Regions from separate parts of the Rhizobium sp. BT03 genome, predicted to be linked through region 4. Evidence: predicted binding sites of a transcription regulator. Region 4 holds the regulator's gene; each other region holds the start of a gene.

Region 1 (4,890 bases), 2.0 Mb from region 4:
GTAGTCGACGATCTCGGCGATGTTGATGAGCGCATTGCTGCCGGTGTCGATCGTAATCGTCGCATCGGGATTGTTCTCGAGGAGCGCCGATGCCGCCAGGGTCACATCATCGGAATCGCCGAGGATGCTCACCTGCTTGATAATCGTCATGTCGTAGAGATTGCCGGTGATGTAGAGCACGTTGAGGCCGGCATATCCCTGGAAGTTCACATCGAACGACAGGCCTTCCGGCATATTGGGATCGCGGTCTTCGATCGCTTCCTGCGCTTCGACCATATAGTCCGGCATCGCTTCGAAGCTGCCCGTCCCGACATTGTGGATCGAGGCGAAATTCCAGATCAGGTTGTTGCCGGTTTCAATGTCGGCGCCGGGATCGGCGCCGTCTTCCGCCCGCACCCGGTCATTGTCGTAGAGCAGCGAGATCTGCGTGATGCTGTTGATGTCGAGCACATTGCCGCCGATGATCACCAGATCATATTGCATGCCCATGCCGAAAAAGGAGGAGAAGTTGATGGAGGTATTGCCGCCCGTCAGAATTGTGGTTTCGGATCCCGAGGTGGTGACCGTCAGCGTGTCGTTGTCGCTGATGAAGTGATACTGCTCGACCCATTGTACGAAGGAGACGTCGCCGTCGATGACACTGACGCGCCAGCTGGTCGGGAACGTCGGATCGGCCGCGTCGGTTTCGGCGCGGCTCGATGCTTCGAAGCTGCTTTGTTGGAAGACGGCGATATTCTTGGCGACTGTTCCGGCCTCTTCGGCCGAATAGCCGGACGAGCGCAGCGCCGAGGCGATCTCATCATCGTCGCTGTAGACAAAGGATTGGGAAACCGCGTCGACCTGGTGGTAGTCGCCCATGACGGCGGTGACCGAGGCGATGACGCCGGTATTGATCACCGAGGCGACGTTGATGACGACATTCGCACCGGCCGTCACGTCAAGGCTGTTGCCGCTCGGGTCGGTCTGCTCGACGGATGAATGGCTGTCGTCGGGCTCTTCCGGGATCTTGGCGAGACCGCGGTCGGGCAGGAAATCATCGAGCACGGGGATATCGGCCTCGACCTTGCCGTTGATGTAGACGGCGCCGTTGACCTCGGGGTCGATGCGGATGAAATCATGCGTGGCGTCGGCGCCAAGCGAGGTTGCCTCGCCGCCTTCGCTATCTTCGCTGCCTTTGCCGTCCTCGCTATTCCTGGCATTCTGGATATAGTTTTCGATATCCTGGGCGATTTTCAGCGCGCCATCATAGCTATCGGTTCGGTGGAGGCTTGCAAAAGGTGTGTAGATTTCGGCCGCGGTGCTGAACTCCGCCAGCCGCTCGATCACGAAACTCGTGTCCCGGGGAGCATGGATGCCATCCGACATGTCGAGATAATCGTCGTCGTAAAGGACGTTGACCTGGAGCACATGGCTGATCGACGACCCAGGCCCGGCAAAGACATTCAGCTCCGGCTCATCCGACAGCACGATATCCGTAGCCTCGCCGAAATGCGGTAAGGCGATGTCGCGTGCGGCAATCGCCGCCAGCTTCTCGAGGCTTTCTTCGAAGACGCGGCCCAAATGGCGCGCCGGACCGAATTCGATCTCGTAGCTGCCGCTGTTGTAGATGACACCGGGATCGTAGTCCTTGAGCTGCAGATTGGACGAGAAGGCCGCGGTAAAAGTGTCCTGATCCGGCAGAGCCGGTCCATCTTCGCCAGACCCCGCGCCTTCGGCATATTTGGCGCGCGCCCTCATCTCTTCGGTGGTCATCTCGAAGAGACCGATGAAGTGCGCGATGATTTCCGAAATCTTCTCGATATGCATGGTTCGGCCCTCCCATTCGAAATGACGATCGGCCTTGGAAGCGGCCCCGCCGGGAGCCATGGAGTGGTCGTCAAACCGTTTTCAAACAGTCGAACTGCACCGGCGAGCGCCGGTGCAGTTCGTCTTGGTCCTTGGAGGTCAGGGTCAGGTGCCGGTATCCTCGCCGACGTCGGAGACATGGGAATTGCCGCCGATGACGCTGGAGTCCACCGTGTTGCTGAGCAGGTTCGCGCCCTGAACGAGCTCGAGGTGGAAGCCGGAATTGGCAAGGATCGCCGAAGCATCGGCCGCGCTCGAGCCGTTGGCGTCGTCGCCGGCCTTGAGATCCCAGCCCCTGCCGTCCATCTCCATGCCTTCCGCGCTATCGGCGGTGCCGGCATTGGCGTTCAGGTGGTTCTGGGCGCCGTCGTTGTCCATCTTGATGTTCCAGGCGCTGTCCTGGTCGGCCAGATGGTTCGCCTGGACGGCGCTGAAGCCGCTGTCGTTGCCGGCACCCGTCAGCGAATTGTTGAGGATGCTGTCGACGTCGAGCGTGAAGGAGAAGTCGTCGCCGAGGTTGAAGGTGAGGTCGTGGCCGGCAACGCCGAGGTTGTCGAAGTCCTTGACGTCCTCGATGACGGCGAAGTCGGTGTCGGTCTTGTTGAAGCTGTCAGCGGTGTTGTTGCTGTCGGAGATCGTCTTGGTGTCCGTATCGGTAATGGTCTTGATATCGGTGTCGGTCACGGTTTTCGTATCGGTGTCCGTGATCGTCTTGGTGTCGGTGTCGTTGTCGCTGTACGACTTGCTGTCATAACTCCAGTCGTAGTCGTTATTGGAGTCGGTGATCGTCGTGGTCTTGGTGCTCGTGTCGTCGTCGGACTTGTAGCTCCAGTCGTATTCGTTGTCGCGGTTGTTGCCGTTATTGGCAGACACGTCGATGTCGGTCTTGACGTCGACGTCGACGCTGTTGTCGGTATTGTCGCGGTTGTCGCCATTGGCGACGCCGACATAACCGGTCGAGCCGTCATCGACTTCGGTTGAATTGACAGCACTGTTGGCAAAGCCGTCGGCAAGCGCCCCGACCTTCGTGATTTCGGTTTCGTCGCCCGATGATTTCGGGTCGTGATTATAGTCGCCGGACATCAAAGATTCTCCAGAAAAAAACCGGAGCAGCTTTTCGAAATCCCTCTCATCTCAAATGGGATCTTGCTCGCGCTCGCTCCGATGCGGTTAACATCGGCAGATGTATTCGGTACCAGTCATCTGCAGCTTCATCGCGATTTGTTGATCAAACCGTTGGTATTGGGAATGTACGCACTCAGTACAAGGCCGCACATATCCAGCTCATCATCCTGAGAGGATAAGGAGTAACCAGGCGTTATTGTCGTTGAATTGCCCGAAATGGATGCCACGTATCAAAAACACACGCCGATACCTGGATCGTCCATGTCGCCACTTGGACGACGATCACAGATTGCTGGAAAAAATGCGGAGCCGATAGATATCAATTCGGGCTAAGGCAGATCTGCCACGTCCGGCTAGCCTCTGTCGCTGCAGCGTCGGGACGTCTTTGTGTGGTGGCGTTGCCGTGTCTCTGGAATCCGGAATCCCCCGCATTCGCGGCTAGGTTGAGGGCCACCTTGCGGCGGCTGCCTGTGTCAGATTCGACATCTCATACAGGTCGAAAATATAACAATCTGTACTGAACTATTACATTCAGCTCTCATCTATAGTCAGGGCAAACATAACCTTGAAGTATCCATGACAGTAAAAATGCAACCAAAACTTAGTATCTTATCGCTTTTTGCCCACTAAAACTAATCACTTTGGGCCATTTCCTTCCTTCTCAATCCGTATTAACATAATTAAGAAATGTCTAAAAAATAAAGCGGTGACATCAGGGGCCGGCATTTCTTACTATCGAATACCCGACATCGCTCCACGTTTGAGTAAAGTGTAACGCTAGGGGAGGCGTATATGTTCATGACAAGCTCAGGAATGGAGAATACAGACCAGAGCAGGAAGTTAGGTTCGTCGGGAAATACTATACTGGTGGTCGCCAAGGCGGATCTGTTTTCAGAATGCATGGTAGAGGCGCTGGCCAAGAAATTTCCGAACTGTGATGTCGCAAGCATAACGAGCACGAAGCCGATGCTGGAAAAAGATAGCGGCGATCTGAAGCTCGTTTTATTCTATCATATACCTGCGCCGGAGCTTCATGAGGCGCTGCAGGCTGCCCGCGAAAACCACCCGGAAACCTCTGTCGGCCTTGTCGTCGAAGCGATCGACATGCTCGAACCCTATGTCAGCCGCCTGGTGGAGGCAAGGATCATCGACGGCGTCCTGCCGCTCAACCTGCGGCTCGATGTCTTCATGGCCGCGGTGGATCTGCTGATGAAGGGCGGCGAGCATTTTCCGTCCGCCCTGCTCAATCGCCTCACCAACAAGAACACCCCGCTGGAGCCTTCGCTCTATCAGACAAAATCGGTCGATGCGGCGCGGACCAATGCGCTGAAGCTGAGACGCGACAGCATCTCCTCTTTGACCACGCGCGAGGTTCAGATCCTGGACCTCATATGCAAGGGCACGCAGAACAAGATCATCGCCGACAAGCTGCATCTTTCCGAAAACACCGTGAAGGTTCACGTCCGCAACATCTATAAGAAGATGAACGTGCGAAACCGCACGGAAGCGGCATCCCGTTTCTTCAACGAGCATCCCGCCGGCGAAGACGACATGTCCGGCCGGTGGCGCAACTGATCCGCCCGCCACGTGTCCATTCAGACGCGCAGGGACGCGGAGCAGGTAGAATTGCTGCTTCAGATCGACGGACGTGCGAAGCAGCGCGACTTCTGTCCGAAGCCGCTTGGAGAGCAGATATAAGGCGCTGAGCCGTGATAGGCGACGCGAACCGTAGATGTAGTCGAGCGTTCGGGCCGATTGGCCGGATAGGCATAGGCTTTCGCGACGCGCGGCGCCTCGACCGCGACGACGTTCTTTTTGGCGACGGCGGCTATGTCGTCGTTAACGATCGTGCACGCCGTTGCTCCGATCGCAAGAAGCGTCGTTCCTCCGGCGAAGATCGCAAAACGAAATAGACGCCAG
Region 2 (4,890 bases), 1.1 Mb from region 4:
CTTGCCTTGCGGATATCCGTCTCGTCGATCCGCGTCGAGCTGGAGGAGGCGATGGAGACCGTGGCGGTCGCCAGGATCTGCACGAACAGTTCCTCGCGCCGTTGCGCCGAAAGCTGCTTGGAGTCGTTCAGACCCTCCGGGATGCGCTTCGGATCAAGGATGACAGCGGCGGCGACAACAGGCCCTGCCAGCGGCCCGCGGCCCGCCTCGTCGGCGCCGGCGACCGGCCAGTGGCCGGCTTTGCGGGCTTTGAGCTCCAGCCGGAAGTCCGGCACCAGGGGAACCGCTTGGAAAAGCTGGGGAGAATCGGGTGGCGTGCGAGGTCTCATGCGGCTGAACCTCGCACGCCAACCCGATTGCCCGCAAGTCCCCGATCAGGGCGGCGCTCGGGGACCGGGTCCGGCGGATGGTGGCGGTCAATGCCATCCGCGGGAATTGCGCTCGGAGCTCGAAAACAGGGCGGTTTTTCGATGGGCCGATGCGCAAGCTTCAAGCAATTCCAGGAAAAGTGCGCCGCGGTTTTCCCCAGGCAAAGCGCGAAGCGCTTTTGCCAAGAATTGCGTAAAAACAAAGTCTAGAGCAGTGACAGCTGCACGCCGCTGCCATCCGGTGGCACGAACAGATCGTCGCGCAGCGGCATGCCGCGTCGCGTCAGGCCGAAACGTCTTGCAGCCATTTCGAAACGGCGGGCGATCTGCCAGGCATAGGGACCGGCGCCCTTCATGCGCTTGCCGAATTCGGCATCGTAATCCTTGCCGCCGCGCATCGAGCGCACCAGCGACATCACATGCCGGTAGCGATCGGGATAATGCTGCAGCAGCCAGTCGCGGAAGAGCGGGCTGACCTCGAGCGGCAGCCTCAGGATGACATAGCTCGCCTCGGCCGCGCCGGCAGCCTTGGCCGATTCGAGGATGCGCTCCAGCTCGTGATCGTTCAGCGCCGGGATCAGCGGTGCGGCCATCACAGCCGTCTGGATGCCTGCTTCCGACAGCGTGTGAATGGTCTCCAGCCGCCGCGGCGGCGTGGCGGCGCGCGGCTCCATCGTCCGGGCAAGCTTGCGGTCGAGCGTGGTCACGGAGATGCCGACGCGCACCAGGTTCTTCGCCGCCATCTCCTGCAGAATGTCGAGATCCCTCAGGATCATCGCCGACTTGGTGACGATCGAGACCGGATGGTTCGCCTTGTTCAACACTTCGAGAATGCCGCGCATGATGCGCCACTCCTTCTCGACCGGCTGATAGGGGTCGGTATTGGTGCCGATCGCGATCGCCCGCACCTTGTAGCCCGGCTTGGCAAGCTCACGCTCCAGCAGCTTTGCCGCATCCGGCTTGGCAAACAGCTTCGTCTCGAAATCGAGCCCCGCCGAAAGCCCCATATAGGCGTGCGTCGGCCGGGCGAAGCAATAGATGCAGCCATGCTCGCAGCCGCGATACGGGTTGATCGAGCGGTCGAAGCCAATGTCCGGCGATTCGTTGCGGGTGATGGCGGTGCGCGGCTTCTCGATCTGCACGTCGGTCTTGAACGGCGGAAGCTCTTCCAGCGTCTGCCAGCCATCGTCGAAGGTCTCGCGCTGCAGCGCCTCGAACCGTCCCGTCGGGTTCAGTCCCGCCCCACGCCCGCGGCGCCGGTCGACCTCGATCCTCAGTCCTGAAGACACGATCATCGCATCGGCAATATCTGCCGTATTGGCAGGCGCGAATGCGGCCTGCCCTGCCAGGGACTGCTCTCTCATCGGATTCTCCCGCGGCAAAAGCCATCGCTTCCGCCCGTTTTGATGATTAAATTCCTATCCGCAAAACAAGAACAATGCAAGAACAAAATGCGGAAAACGCCGCTGGCAAAAATTTGTGCGGCGCATTATGAATGAGCAATGTTGACGGTTATTCTCGAATGCCGGGATCAGGAAACTGAGCTGGCCCAGACGTTGTCGGTATTGGTGGCAGGTGCCGTGGAGGGACTCGTCAGCGATGTGATCGTGCTCGATCACGGCTCGCGCGACGGCACCTCGCGGGTCGCCGACGCCGCCGGCTGCCGCTTTCATTCGCAATGGGATATCAAGGACATCGTCCGCTCCGCCCGCGGCGAATGGCTGCTCTTCGTCGAGCCGGGCGCCCGGCCTCAGGCCGGCTGGATCGACGAGATCGCCGAATATATCGCACTGAACAAGCTGCCGGCCCGCTTCACCGCCTCGCGCGGCTACCGGCGCCCGTTTCTCAAGCGCGTCGGCCGCGCCGTGCCGCCGCTGGAGCTCGGTCTGCTGATGCCGAAGAACCAGGCGCTGGCCACTGCCAGAAGCGGCATGGCTCTTACCGAATTCGCCAAGGGCCAGAAGCCGCGCAAGCTCGCCAGCGAACTGATTCCCTCCTGGGTGGCGCGCGCGGCGCGGTAAGGTCTCGGCCATCCCACGGCTGGCCGGTTTCCACCGCCCAAAAACCCCTCCCCAACCCCTCGCCACAAAGGGGGAGGGGCTACCTGCCGCACCGCTTCCCGTAACCGTCTGTCGAACGGCAGCAGCCCAGCAAGACCTCGCCTTTTCATCGCTGCCGGACACCACAGCTTAGTCCCTCCCCCTTGTGGGGAGGGGTTGGGGAGGGGTTTTCTCCAAGATGTGAGTCGCCGGTCTCCATCGCACAAAGATGGCGCCCAATAGGATTTCGCGCTATAATTCGCCCATGGCGCCGCCGAAGCGCCTCGCTTCGTATCGGATCGCCATGGGTGCCGGTGGACGGCAGAACAGGTCGGCGACAATCTCCTCTTCTGCCGGGGGCCCGGCGAAAGGAGGTGCGTCATGCCACGCGGTAGGATCTACGGCGTACGCAATATGGTCTACGGCCTGCTGGCCGTCATATTGCCGACATTGGTGATCGCGCATCCGCATTCGGCAGCATCTCAGACGATGCTCAGTTGCGCAGGCCGATCCGATGTCGTCAATTTCCTCGACAGGAACTTCGCTGAAAAGCTGACAGCGGTCGGACTGGTCAACCAGAACGCCGTACTCGAGGTCTATGCCGCCGAAAGCGGAACCTGGACGCTCGTGGTCACGGATGTTCACGGCATCAGCTGTATCCTGCTGTCGGGTGACAGCTGGGAAACGATGCCCGCTCTGCCGGGGCTTGCCACATAGCCAATGCCGGCAGCAAGCAGCCTAAAGCGCGTCGCGATCTTTCAGATTCGCTCGCCGCGCTTTAGCTCTTTATTTTCTCGCATGTCGTTGCAGCAAAACCGCGGCACACTTTTGCGCGACATGCTTTATGTCTTGGCGCCGCGTTTCAGGTGCTCGTCCAGACGCGGCATGATCTCGACGAAATTGCAGGGAACGCTGCGGTAATCGAGCTGCCCTTTCAGAATGCCGTCCCAGGCATCCCGGCAGGCGCCGGGCGAGCCCGGCAGGGCGAAGATGAAGGTGGCGTTGGCAACGCCCGCCGTGGCGCGCGACTGGATCGTCGCCGTGCCGATCTTCTCATAGGAAATGCGGTGGAAAACGGCGGAAAAGCCGTCCATGCGCTTTTCGAACAAAGGTTCCAGCGCCTCGGGCGTCACATCGCGGCCGGTAAAGCCGGTGCCGCCTGTGGTGATAACGACGTCGATGTCGTCTCGTTCGGTCCAGGCCTTCACCTGCGCGGCGATTGTGTCCCGGTCGTCAGGTACGATCGCCCGGTCGACCAGCCGGTGACCGGCTTCGGCGATCCGTGCCGCCAGCGTATCGCCTGACTTGTCCGTCTCCTGCGTGCGCGTATCCGAGACGGTGAGAATCGCAATGCCGACGGCGATGAAGGGCCGCTTTTCGTCCAGACCTGCCATCACCTGCCTCCCGAAACGGTTTCCGTCGCCTGGACATACCAGCCGGGCCGCTCGCCGTGAAGAGCGGCCGCCGCCTCTTGCGCCGCCGCCATGGTGGCAAAGATGCCGAAACAGGTGGCGCCGGAGCCGGACATGCGGGTGAGCAGGGCGCCGCGCGCCTGCAGTATCGCCGCGATCTCCGAAATCTCCGGCAGGATTTCGCGCGCCGGCGGCTCCAGGTCGTTGCGGGCAGCAGCAATCACGTCAAGCCAGTCGGCACTGCCGGCAAGAGCCGGAGCGAGGCTCAGAGCCGGATTGTTCTTTGCCGCCAGCCGGCGGAAGACCTCGGGCGTCGAAACGCCCTTCAGCGGATTGGCGAGCACCATGGCAAAGGCCGGCAGACCAGGCACGGCTTCGATCTGTTCGCCGATGCCGCGGGCGACCAGCGGCCGGCTTTCAAAACACATCGGCACATCGGCGCCGAGCTTCAGCGCCAGGCCGGCAAGCGTCTCCACCGGCAGGGTCATGCCCCACAGCCGCATCAGCCCGCGCAACGTTGCGGCCGCATCGGCCGAGCCGCCGCCGATGCCGGAGGCAACAGGCAGGTTCTTTTCCAGGTGGATATGGACAGGGAAGGCGAGGGCGCCGAGTTCCTCGCGCAGGAGATCGCGGGCCCGCAGCACCAGATTGGTGCCGCCGTCGCCGGCAAGCGTCTCGCCGAAACGGCCCGACAGGGTGAAGGCGTCTGCCTGTGAGGGCAGGAAGCCCAGCCGGTCGCCGCAATCGGCGAAGGTCACCAGCATATCGAGCAGATGGTAGCCATCCGGCCGCTGGCCCGTCACATGCAAAGCGAGGTTGATTTTCGCGCGCGCCGCTTCGGTGACGCCGAAAGCCTCGGCCAGGCCCTCTTCAGGCATGTTTGCCGCCCGTCAGGATTTCTTGTCGACCGGCGGCGGGGTAACCGGAGCCGGATCCGGCTGCTTCTTGTCGGCCGCCTTGGCATCGTCGCTGACAGGAGGCAGGCCGTTGGCGACCTTGTCCTTGATCTTCGGAATTTCGGCGGCCTCAGGCTCGGAGGCAAGCGCCCGGTTCCACTGATAGACGGCCTCG
Region 3 (4,890 bases), 150 kb from region 4:
CGGCCGATCGGCGACTGGTCGATGTCGATCACCTTGTCGATATGCTCGAAGCCGTCGATGCGGTCGTGATCGGCCGGGTTTTCGCGCGCGCCCATGACGCGCCGCGCCGCCGATTTATACAGCGTCTCGATCAGGAAGGTGGATTTTCCGCCGCCGGAAACGCCGGTCACCGCCGTGAACACGCCGAGTGGGATTGCCGCCGTGACGTTCTTCAGATTATTGCCGCGCGCGCCGACCACTTTGATCTCGCGGCCCTTCTTCTGCTTGCGGCGCTCGTCGGGAATGGGAACGCCGAGTTCGCCCGACAGATATTTGCCGGTCAGCGACTTCGGATTGTCCATGATGTCCTGCGGCGTGCCGTGGGCGATGACCTGGCCGCCGTGAATGCCGGCGGCCGGGCCGATATCGACCACGTCGTCGGCCGTCAGGATCGCATCCTCGTCATGTTCGACGACGATGACCGTGTTGCCGATGTCGCGCAGGTGTTTCAGCGTGTCGAGCAGCCGGGCATTGTCGCGCTGATGCAGGCCGATCGACGGTTCGTCGAGCACGTAGAGCACGCCGGTCAGGCCCGAACCGATCTGCGAGGCCAGCCGGATGCGCTGGCTTTCGCCGCCCGACAGCGTGCCGGAGTTGCGCGACAGGCTGAGATATTCCAGGCCGACATCGTTGAGGAAGCGCAGCCGGTCGCGGATTTCCTTGAGGATGCGCACGGCGATCTCGTTCTGCTTGGCATTGAAGCTTGCCGGCAGAGTCTCGAACCAGTCACGGGCGACGCGGATCGACATGCCGGTGACTTCACCGATATGCAGCGTGCTTATCTTCACCGCTAAGGCCTCCGGCTTCAGGCGGAAGCCGTTGCAGGACGGGCAGGGGGCTGCCGACATGAAGCGCTCGATGTCCTCGCGCGCCCAGGCGGAATCGGTTTCCTTCCAGCGGCGCTCGAGATTGGTGATGATGCCTTCGAAATTCTTCTGCGTCGTATAGGAGCGGGCGCCGTCGGCGTAATGGAATTCGATCTTGTCGTCGGTGCCGTTGAGGATGACGTCCTTGGCCTCGTGGGAAAGATCGTTCCAGCGGGTGCCGAGCTTGAAGCCGTAATGTTTGCCGAGCGCCTCAAGCGTCTGGTTGTAGTAGGGCGAAGTCGACTTGGCCCAGGGGGCGATCGCGCCGTCGCGCAGCGTCCGTTCGGGCTCCGGCACGATCAGATCCGGATCGATTTTCTGCTGGGCGCCGAGGCCGTCGCAGGTCGGGCAGGCGCCGAAGGGGTTGTTAAAGGAGAACAGCCGGGGCTCGATCTCGGGAATGGTGAAACCGGAGACCGGGCAGGCGAATTTCTCCGAAAACAGCACGCGCTCATGCGTCTCGTTCAGCGACTTGTTGGCCGAGCCGCCGGCCGAGGTCTCTTCCGGCGGCAGCGGCTTGTCGGCGAATTCGGCAACCGCCAGCCCGTCGGCGAGCTTGAGGCAGGTTTCCAGGCTGTCGGCGAGGCGCGCCGAGACATCCGAGCGCACGACGATGCGGTCGACCACCACGTCGATATCGTGCTTGTATTTCTTGTCGAGCACCGGCGCCTCGGCGATCTCGTAGAACTGGCCGTCGACCTTGACGCGCTGGAAGCCCTTCTTCATCAGCTCCGCCAGTTCCTTTTTGTATTCGCCCTTGCGCCCGCGCACGAGCGGCGCGAGAATATAAAGACGGGTGCCTTCGCCGAAATCGAGGATGCGGTCGACCATCTGGCTGACGGTCTGGCTCTCGATCGGCAGGCCGGTCGCCGGCGAATAGGGAACGCCGACGCGGGCAAAGAGCAGGCGCATATAGTCGTAGATCTCGGTGACGGTGCCGACCGTCGAGCGCGGGTTGCGCGAGGTAGTCTTCTGCTCGATCGAAATCGCCGGTGACAGCCCGTCGATCTGGTCGACGTCGGGCTTCTGCATCATTTCGAGGAACTGCCGGGCATAGGCCGACAGGCTCTCGACATAACGGCGCTGGCCCTCGGCATAGATCGTGTCGAAGGCAAGCGAGGACTTGCCGGAGCCCGAAAGACCGGTCATGACGATCAGCTTGTTGCGCGGCAGATCGAGATCGATGCTCTTCAGATTGTGCTCGCGCGCGCCGCGGATGGAGATCGTCTTCAGTTCGCTCATCGTCTCTGCTTTGGTTTTCTGGATAACAGCCCTTATTTAGTGATGCCGGCGGGCGAGTCGAGGCTGAATATCCGGGAAGGCTCAAGGTTTTCGATTCTGTTGACAGGATCATACGGATAATTTAGAACAAATAAAGAACAAAATTCCTGATGAACCCATGCGGCGTTCTAATGGGATAAACATGTGGATGAACGACCGTTTACGCGCATCGGCGGTCCGCGATGGTTTAAGGTGCGCTGATCGATTAACGCCGCCGGGCAGGGCGGCAGGCAGGGTGAGAAGCATGGCTGGTAGCGTAAACAAGGTAATTCTGATTGGAAACGTCGGTGCGGACCCGGAAATCCGCCGCACTCAGGATGGCCGGCCGATCGCCAATCTCCGCATCGCGACCTCGGAGACCTGGCGCGACCGCAATTCCGGCGAGCGCCGCGAGAAGACCGAATGGCATACCGTCGTCGTCTTCAACGAGGGCCTGTGCAAGGTCGTCGAGCAATATGTGAAGAAGGGCGCCAAGCTCTATATCGAAGGCCAGCTGCAGACCCGCAAATGGCAGGATCAGCAGGGCCAGGACCGCTACTCGACGGAAGTGGTGCTGCAGGGCTTCGGTTCGACGCTGACCATGCTGGATGGCCGCGGTGAAGGCGGCGGTGCAAGCTCCGGCGGCGGCCGTGGCGGCAGCGGCAACAATGATTATGGCGACGACTACGGCGCCTCGGCTCCCTCCTCATCGCCAAGCCGCGGCGGTGGCGGCGGCAACTTCTCGCGGGATCTCGACGACGACATCCCGTTCTGATCGGTTGCCGATCCTGGTTTGAGTAAGAATTGAGAGCATGATGCCCTGGACGGCGTCATGCTCTTTTTCTTTGGTCGCGACGATGGCTTTTTCCACTGCAACTGAAGTCCTGGATGGGACGGCATTGCAAAAGCTCGCTGGGGAATTTCTGCATGAGTTGCCACACCTTTGAGAAAACCTCCGGTGCACGTCTCCGACTTTGGTTGGACGAGGCACCGCCATTGCTCAGATCAACTGCATCCCATCTTTGGGAGAACAGAGTTTTCGCCGGTGGAGAAGGCATCGCCCACCGGAAAAGCGTGGCTGTGGAAATAGCTCGGCCGGTTGGGGGCATGACCTTATATGGCCTGCTGTCAGCACGGCTGGATCTGTCCACTGATAAGCAAGGCCTGCGGGTGGACGTCCCAGTTGAGCCTTCCAATGGCGAGAGTTGGCCCCTATCGCTTGCTTCCAGTTACGACAAAGTACTTGCCGGATTTGCAGCAGAATACCTGCCGGGCCTTTTCAGGGGAGTAGAGGATCTGAGGGAAGGTGCCCCCGGTTTTGGCATTCTCTCATTTGATCGTATGGCCCATTCGGAGATCGATTCGTCGATAGAGGTTTTTCGCGAGTTGACGAGGGCGATACTGCGCGCTTTGACGATGACGCAGGCTCCTGAAACGCCCGAGAAGGCGGTCGCACTTCTGGCTGCCTAAAGTGTGTCGCTATCTTTCAGCTTCGATTGCCACGCTGTTTCCGCATCTCGTTATCGCAAGCCGCCGCACGCTCGCGGCGGGATCCATCAATGCGGCGTCGCACTGATCAGATTGAGCGCCGCTTTCGCGCCGTCGACGACGAATTGCACCGCTAGGGCGGCGAGGATGACGCCGAGGAGCCGTGTCAGGATCGCTCGGCCGGTAACGCCGAGGAAACGGTCGAGCCTTTCGGCAATCAGCAGCATCAGGAAGGTCAGCAGCAGATTGGCGGCGATGACGGCGATCAGCTGGGCTTTTTCGACCGAGGTCGGCAGCGTGCCGGCAAGCAGGATCGTCGCCGAGATCGCACCGGGACCGGCGATCAGCGGCAAAGCGAGGGGGAAGACGGCGATATTCTCGATATGATCCTTGGTGACGGCAGCCTCGCTCGCCTTCTCCTTGCGTTCCTGGCGCCGCTCGAACACCATCTCGAAGGCGATCCAGAAGAGCAGCAGGCCGCCGGCGATCCGGAAGGCGCCGATCGAAATGCCGAGCACGCTGAGCACGCCGGCCCCGAACAGCGCGAAGACGGCGAGGATGATGAAGGCGATGGTCGAGCCGCGCAGCGCGACCTGCGTGCGCTGGGCGCGGCTCATGCCCGTCGTCAGCCCCAGGAAGATCGGGGCCAGCCCCGGCGGATCGATGGTGACGAGCAGCGTCGTGAAGGCGTTGATCAATAGGTCGGCGCTTGCCATCGTCTCTCCGGAACCCCATATAGTCGCGTGGTTTTTATGCGTGGTTTTATAATTGTGAAGCGGGTATTCCGATTTGGCAAATACCCCGCGACGGCCTGAGGCGGATTTCTCCAGGTCAGGCCGCGCGACTTGCATGTTTTACCCTCTTTAAGCCGCAAAAGCCTGTTCAAAACGCCCCGTGAAATTGGCGCGGGAACAGGCTTTCCGCTATAAATCTTCAAGTGATTCTAGAAGAGATCGTGATCTGTTTTGACTGAGCAAACACCCCCCGGCGGCGGGAAGCTCCCGCCAGGCATCGAGCCCATCTCCATCATGGAGGAAATGCAGCGGTCGTATCTCGATTACGCCATGAGCGTCATCGTCAGCCGCGCGCTGCCCGACGTGCGCGACGGCCTGAAGCCCGTGCACCGGCGTATCCTCTATGGCATGTCCGAGCTCGGCATCGACTGGAACAAGAAATACGTCAAATGCGCCCGCGTCACCGGTGACGTGATGGGTAAATACCATCCGCACGGCAATTC
Region 4 (4,890 bases):
ATTCCTGGAAGTCGATCGGATTGTCGGCATGGGCACCGCCGTTGATGATGTTCATCATCGGCACCGGCAGCAGGCTCGCCGAAGCGCCGCCGACATAACGGTAGAGCGGCAGGCCGGAGGCCTGGGCGGCAGCCTTGGCGACAGCCAGCGACACGCCGAGGATGGCGTTGGCGCCGAGGCGCGACTTGTTCGGCGTGCCGTCCAGCTCGATCATGATGTTGTCGATCTGGATCTGGTTTTCGGCGTCGATGCCGCCGATCGCGTCGAAAATCTCGGTATTGGCCGCATCGACCGCCTTTTGCACGCCCTTGCCAAGGTAGCGCTTGCCGCCGTCGCGTAGCTCGACCGCCTCATGCGCGCCGGTCGAGGCGCCCGAGGGAACGGCCGCGCGGCCCATGCTGCCGTCTTCGAGATAGACATCGACTTCGACGGTGGGATTGCCACGGCTATCGAGAATCTCGCGGGCGATGATATCGGTGATTGCAGTCATGGGTTCTTCCTGCTCGGTGGGTGATCAATCGTTCGAAGCCTGTCATAATCGAAGGCGTGCAAATTACAATGGCGCATTGCGGCACCCTCGACCTGCATGTCCGATCGTCGCTATAGCACGAACATGTCAGGCTTTTGACTGTCAGCCCTTGGCGACGGCGTCGAAGGCCAGCAGCTTTTCCAGAAGCCGCGGCATGTCCTTGAGATAGACCATGTTCGGGCCGTCGGACGGTGCGTTGTCGGGGTCCTGGTGGGTTTCGACGAAAACGCCGGCAATACCGGTCGCCACCGCTGCGCGCGCCAGCGTTTCCACGAATTCCCGCTGACCGCCGGAGGAATCGCCCTGCCCGCCCGGCTGCGCCACGGAATGGGTCGCATCGAAGACGACGGGCGCGCCCATCGATGCCATGATCGGCAGTGAGCGCATGTCGGAAACCAAAGTATTGTAGCCGAAGGAGGCGCCGCGTTCGCAGAGCAGCACGTTCGGGTTGCCGCTGGCGTTGAGCTTCTTCAGCACGTTCTTCATGTCCCAAGGAGCAAGAAACTGGCCTTTCTTGACATTGACGGCGCGGCCGGTCTCGGCGGCGGCGATCAGAAGGTCGGTCTGGCGGCAGAGGAAGGCCGGGATCTGCAGGACATCGACCACCTTTGCCACTTCGGCGCATTGCTCGGCCGTGTGAACGTCGGTCAGGACGGGAAAGCCGAACTCCTTCTTCAGGTCGGCGAAGACTTCCATGCCCTTTTCAAGCCCGATGCCGCGCTCGGCCGAGAGCGAGGTGCGGTTCGCCTTGTCGAAGGAACTCTTGTAGACGAGGCCGATTCCGAGCTTGGCACAGAGCTCTTTCAGCGTGCCGGCAACCATGAAGGCATGGTCGCGGCTCTCCATCTGGCAAGGGCCGGCAATCAGCGACAGGCGGCCGCTATTGGAAAAGGTGACCTGGCCTGCGCCCTCGCCGATCCTGACTTCCGAATTCGTATCAGTGCTCATCATCTTTCCTCGAAGGCGAAAAGCGTGCCTTGCCCGGGCGCCGGCTTCACCAAAATGCGGTTGTTCTTGCGCGTGTATGTCACTCCGTTAGCAGCCAAATGCGCTTCTGTCACGGCAAGATCGGCAACAGTGAAGAGGATCGCCCGGCCGCGCAGACCGCGATCGGCGGATGAGACGGCGGCCTCGAAATAGGCCTCCAGTCCTTCCGATGTCATCAGGCTGATTTTCGCATTCGGCGCCGCGATATTGACCCCGAAACCGGTTTTCTCGACGGCCGATTGCGCCATGGCAAGGCTGACGAAGCCGGCGAAGGCGGCGGCATCGGGCGCGCTGAGCGCGATCTCGGCAATGCCGGTCACGCCATTGGCGTGTGTCTCCAGCGCGCCGCGGTCGGCCGGCAATGGATTGATGCGCTGGCAGGTGAAGAGAAAGAAATCGGGTGCCCGCAGATCGCCCGCAAAGGCCAGTTTGAAGCTGCCGACGCTTTCAGAACCATCCGGCATTTTCATCGGCCGGCTGAACTCCAGCATCTCGCCGGCGCTCGATCCGCCTGAAATGAAGCTTTGATGGTCGATGCCGGCATCTTCAGTGCCGAAAACCACCGCCGAAAGCCCCTCATCGCCGCAGCGGAAGCGGAAAGCGCGGTTGCGGGCGGTGAAGACATTGCCTTGCCGCGCCGATGCCTCGCTCTCCTCGACGCTCGCGATACCGAGCGGCTCCAGATAGGTCTTGTCGGCAAAGAAGACGCAGGCATTCTCCGTTCCGAAGGGATGGCGGGCGTCGGCGGCAACGGTGAAGCCGAGCTTGCCGAGCCTTTCGCGCGCCAGATCGATATTGACGACCGGCAGCACGACATGATCGAGCGGGTGCGGTTTGGCGGCATGCGTGTTCATGATATCCCCTTCTGCAATCGCGAAGAGATGTGCGACGGCGCTATCCTCAATGCAAGACATGGCGCCAATCCGGCGAATGAAAATAAAAATCTCAACGAGTTGGCGGCAAGTTTTACGGAAATTTAGCCACTTGCGGAACACATATGGAACATATAGTGTCTGTTCTGGATTTGTTTCAATCAGGGGTCACACGCCGATGCTCACGCGCAAACAACAGGAGCTTCTCCTTTTCATTCATGAGCGCATGAAGGAATCCGGCGTTCCACCGTCTTTCGACGAGATGAAGGATGCCCTGGATCTGGCCTCGAAATCCGGCATTCATCGCCTGATCACGGCGCTTGAGGAACGCGGCTTCATTCGCCGCCTACCGAACCGCGCCCGGGCGCTCGAGGTCATCAAGCTTCCCGAAGCTTACAGCCCCAGCATCCAGCCCCGGCGCGGCTTTTCGCCGAGCGTCATCGAGGGCAGCCTCGGCAAGCCCCAGCCGGTCGCCGCCCCCGCACCGGTCAAACCCGCCGCCGACAACGGCAACTCGGTCTCGGTGCCGGTCATGGGCCGAATCGCTGCGGGCGTTCCGATCTCGGCGATCCAGAACAACACCCACGACATCGTCGTTCCCTCAGACATGCTCGGCTCCGGTGAACATTACGCGCTGGAGGTCAAGGGCGATTCGATGATCGACGCCGGCATCTTCGACGGCGACACGGTGATCATCCGCAACGGCAGCACAGCAAGTCCCGGCGATATCGTCGTTGCCCTCGTCGACGACGAGGAAGCGACGCTGAAACGCTTCCGCCGCAAGGGCGCCTCGATCGCGCTTGAAGCGGCCAACCCGGCTTACGAGACCCGGATCTTCGGACCGGACCGCGTCAAGGTGCAGGGCAAGCTCGTCGGCCTCATTCGCCGCTATCATTGACGCTGGACGGGCCGGTTTCGGCAAAACTGTTGCTGCGCCAGTCATAGGCACGATGGCGCATCCACGGCCGCGACAGGCTCTCGAATGCGGTTGCGACCTCCAGGCCGGCGTCCGCGAAGCGCAATTCGACGGAACCGGACCTGCGCAGCGTCTCACCGGTGAAGAGCGTCGCGCCTGAGCGGCAGCCGTTGAACCGCAGGCGAACAGACGTCACGACAATATCCGCCGCGTCGCAGGCCGAACCGAGATAGGCGGCATTGTCGATGACCGTTATGACGCGGCCATTGCCAAGCCTCGATGTACACCAGGCCTTCTTGACGCAGGAAAAGCGGTTTGCTTCACCGCCCGCGGCGGCCGCCCGCATCGCCGTCCTCGCTTCGTTTTGCTGATCGCGGGAAAGCCTGACGCGGCGGTCTTCTCCCTCCGGAGGAATAGCGGGGCCGTCCAGCATTTTCGGCGGGTGATGCGTCGGCAGGACCAGCGCTCTCTGCCATTGGTCGAAGATGAAATCCGGCGGGTTTTCACGGTTGGAAGCCATTGCCGCCACTGCAACCAGCGCGACCAGGCTGCCATCCTCGGAAATCACCAGATCCGGCGGTCGAGGGGCCGGGAGAACCAGCAGGATGAGCGTCGAGACGGCGAGGATCGATGTGCCGGCATGGCGCAGCCGGGTGCGCAGCAGCGTCAGCAACAGGAAGCCTGCCACGGCGACGGCGAAATACCAGGCGGGCAGACGGCCGACGCCGATATCACCGCCCCAGCCGGACACCGTCTTGGCGACAGCGATCACCAGGTCGAGACCGAAGCCGACCACCTCCCAGAGCGGAGCGTCCAGACCGAACGGCATCAGCAACATCGCCAGCAGCCCGGCCGGCATGACGATGAAGGAGATGATCGGCATCGTCGCGAGGTTTGCCGGCAGGCCGTAAGCGGTCAGCCGATGAAAATGCTCGATCGAAAACAGCGCCGTGGAAAAACCGCCGATCAGCGAGGTCAGCAGGACGCCGCCGAAGAAACCGGCGACGGCCACGACCGGGCGGAAGATCGGCAGCTTGAGCAAGGCGTTTTCGCGGACGCGCCGATCCTTCCACAGCTGATAGCCCGATACCAGTGCCAATGTCGCGGCAAAGGACATCTGGAAGCTCGGGCCCAAGACTTCGGAGGGTGAAATGGCGATGATAACAAGCGCCGAGAGAACGACATTGCGCAGGCTGATCGACGGCCGATCGAAGAAGACGGCGATCAGCATGATGGCCATCATGATGAAGGCGCGTTCGGCCGAGACCCCGAAGCCGGAGATCAGAAAGTAGGCGGTGACGGCGATGAGCGCGCCAGCGGCTGCGATCTTCTTCGTCGGATAGGCCTGAGCGACAACAGGAAAGAGGCTGAGCAGCATGCGAAAGCCGACGAAGAAAATGCCGGCCGACAGCGCCATGTTGAGACCCGAGATCGCGACGATATGGGCAAGGCCCGACTGGCGCAGCGCCTCCGTCGTCGCATTCGAGATGGCGCGCCGCTCGTCGGTCACCAGCGCGGCGGCAAAGGCGCCGGTGTCGCCGGGCAGGATCGACCGTATGCGGTCGCCGATGCTGCTGCGCAGCCGG

Evidence for each region. Region 4 encodes LexA, which represses DNA repair genes until DNA is damaged. Its sites were predicted from a motif close to TGTTCNNNNTGTGTTCNG; they were not measured.
Region 1: the regulator LexA is predicted to act here: its motif matches at 2,940-2,957, upstream of QMO80_RS12825 (fibrinogen-binding protein).
Region 2: the regulator LexA is predicted to act here: its motif matches at 1,800-1,817, upstream of QMO80_RS08510 (glycosyl transferase).
Region 3: the regulator LexA is predicted to act here: its motif matches at 2,270-2,287, upstream of uvrA (excinuclease ABC subunit UvrA).

What each region holds. Positions count from the first base shown of each region.
Region 1 covers NZ_CP125640.1:2,596,190-2,601,079, reverse strand. Annotated here, with positions in the region: gene QMO80_RS12830 (hypothetical protein) at 1-1,806, opposite strand, end outside; gene QMO80_RS12825 (fibrinogen-binding protein) at 1,951-2,928, opposite strand; gene QMO80_RS12820 (response regulator transcription factor) at 3,763-4,545, shown strand; gene QMO80_RS12815 (hypothetical protein) at 4,605-4,890, opposite strand, start outside.
Region 2 covers NZ_CP125640.1:1,716,485-1,721,374, reverse strand. Annotated here, with positions in the region: gene QMO80_RS08520 (ribonuclease HII) at 1-329, opposite strand, end outside; gene QMO80_RS08515 (PA0069 family radical SAM protein) at 575-1,732, opposite strand; gene QMO80_RS08510 (glycosyl transferase) at 1,871-2,389, shown strand; gene QMO80_RS08505 (hypothetical protein) at 2,789-3,124, shown strand; gene moaB (molybdenum cofactor biosynthesis protein B) at 3,250-3,801, opposite strand; gene QMO80_RS08495 (4-(cytidine 5'-diphospho)-2-C-methyl-D-erythritol kinase) at 3,801-4,697, opposite strand; gene QMO80_RS08490 (tetratricopeptide repeat protein) at 4,710-4,890, opposite strand, start outside.
Region 3 covers NZ_CP125640.1:489,353-494,242, reverse strand. Annotated here, with positions in the region: gene uvrA (excinuclease ABC subunit UvrA) at 1-2,147, opposite strand, end outside; gene QMO80_RS02375 (single-stranded DNA-binding protein) at 2,431-2,940, shown strand; gene QMO80_RS02370 (hypothetical protein) at 3,093-3,635, shown strand; gene QMO80_RS02365 (MarC family protein) at 3,722-4,369, opposite strand; gene gyrA (DNA gyrase subunit A) at 4,619-4,890, shown strand, end outside.
Region 4 covers NZ_CP125640.1:634,803-639,692, forward strand. Annotated here, with positions in the region: gene eno (phosphopyruvate hydratase) at 1-490, opposite strand, end outside; gene kdsA (3-deoxy-8-phosphooctulonate synthase) at 632-1,477, opposite strand; gene QMO80_RS03080 (VOC family protein) at 1,477-2,370, opposite strand; gene lexA (transcriptional repressor LexA) at 2,567-3,286, shown strand; gene QMO80_RS03090 (ComEC/Rec2 family competence protein) at 3,267-4,890, opposite strand, start outside.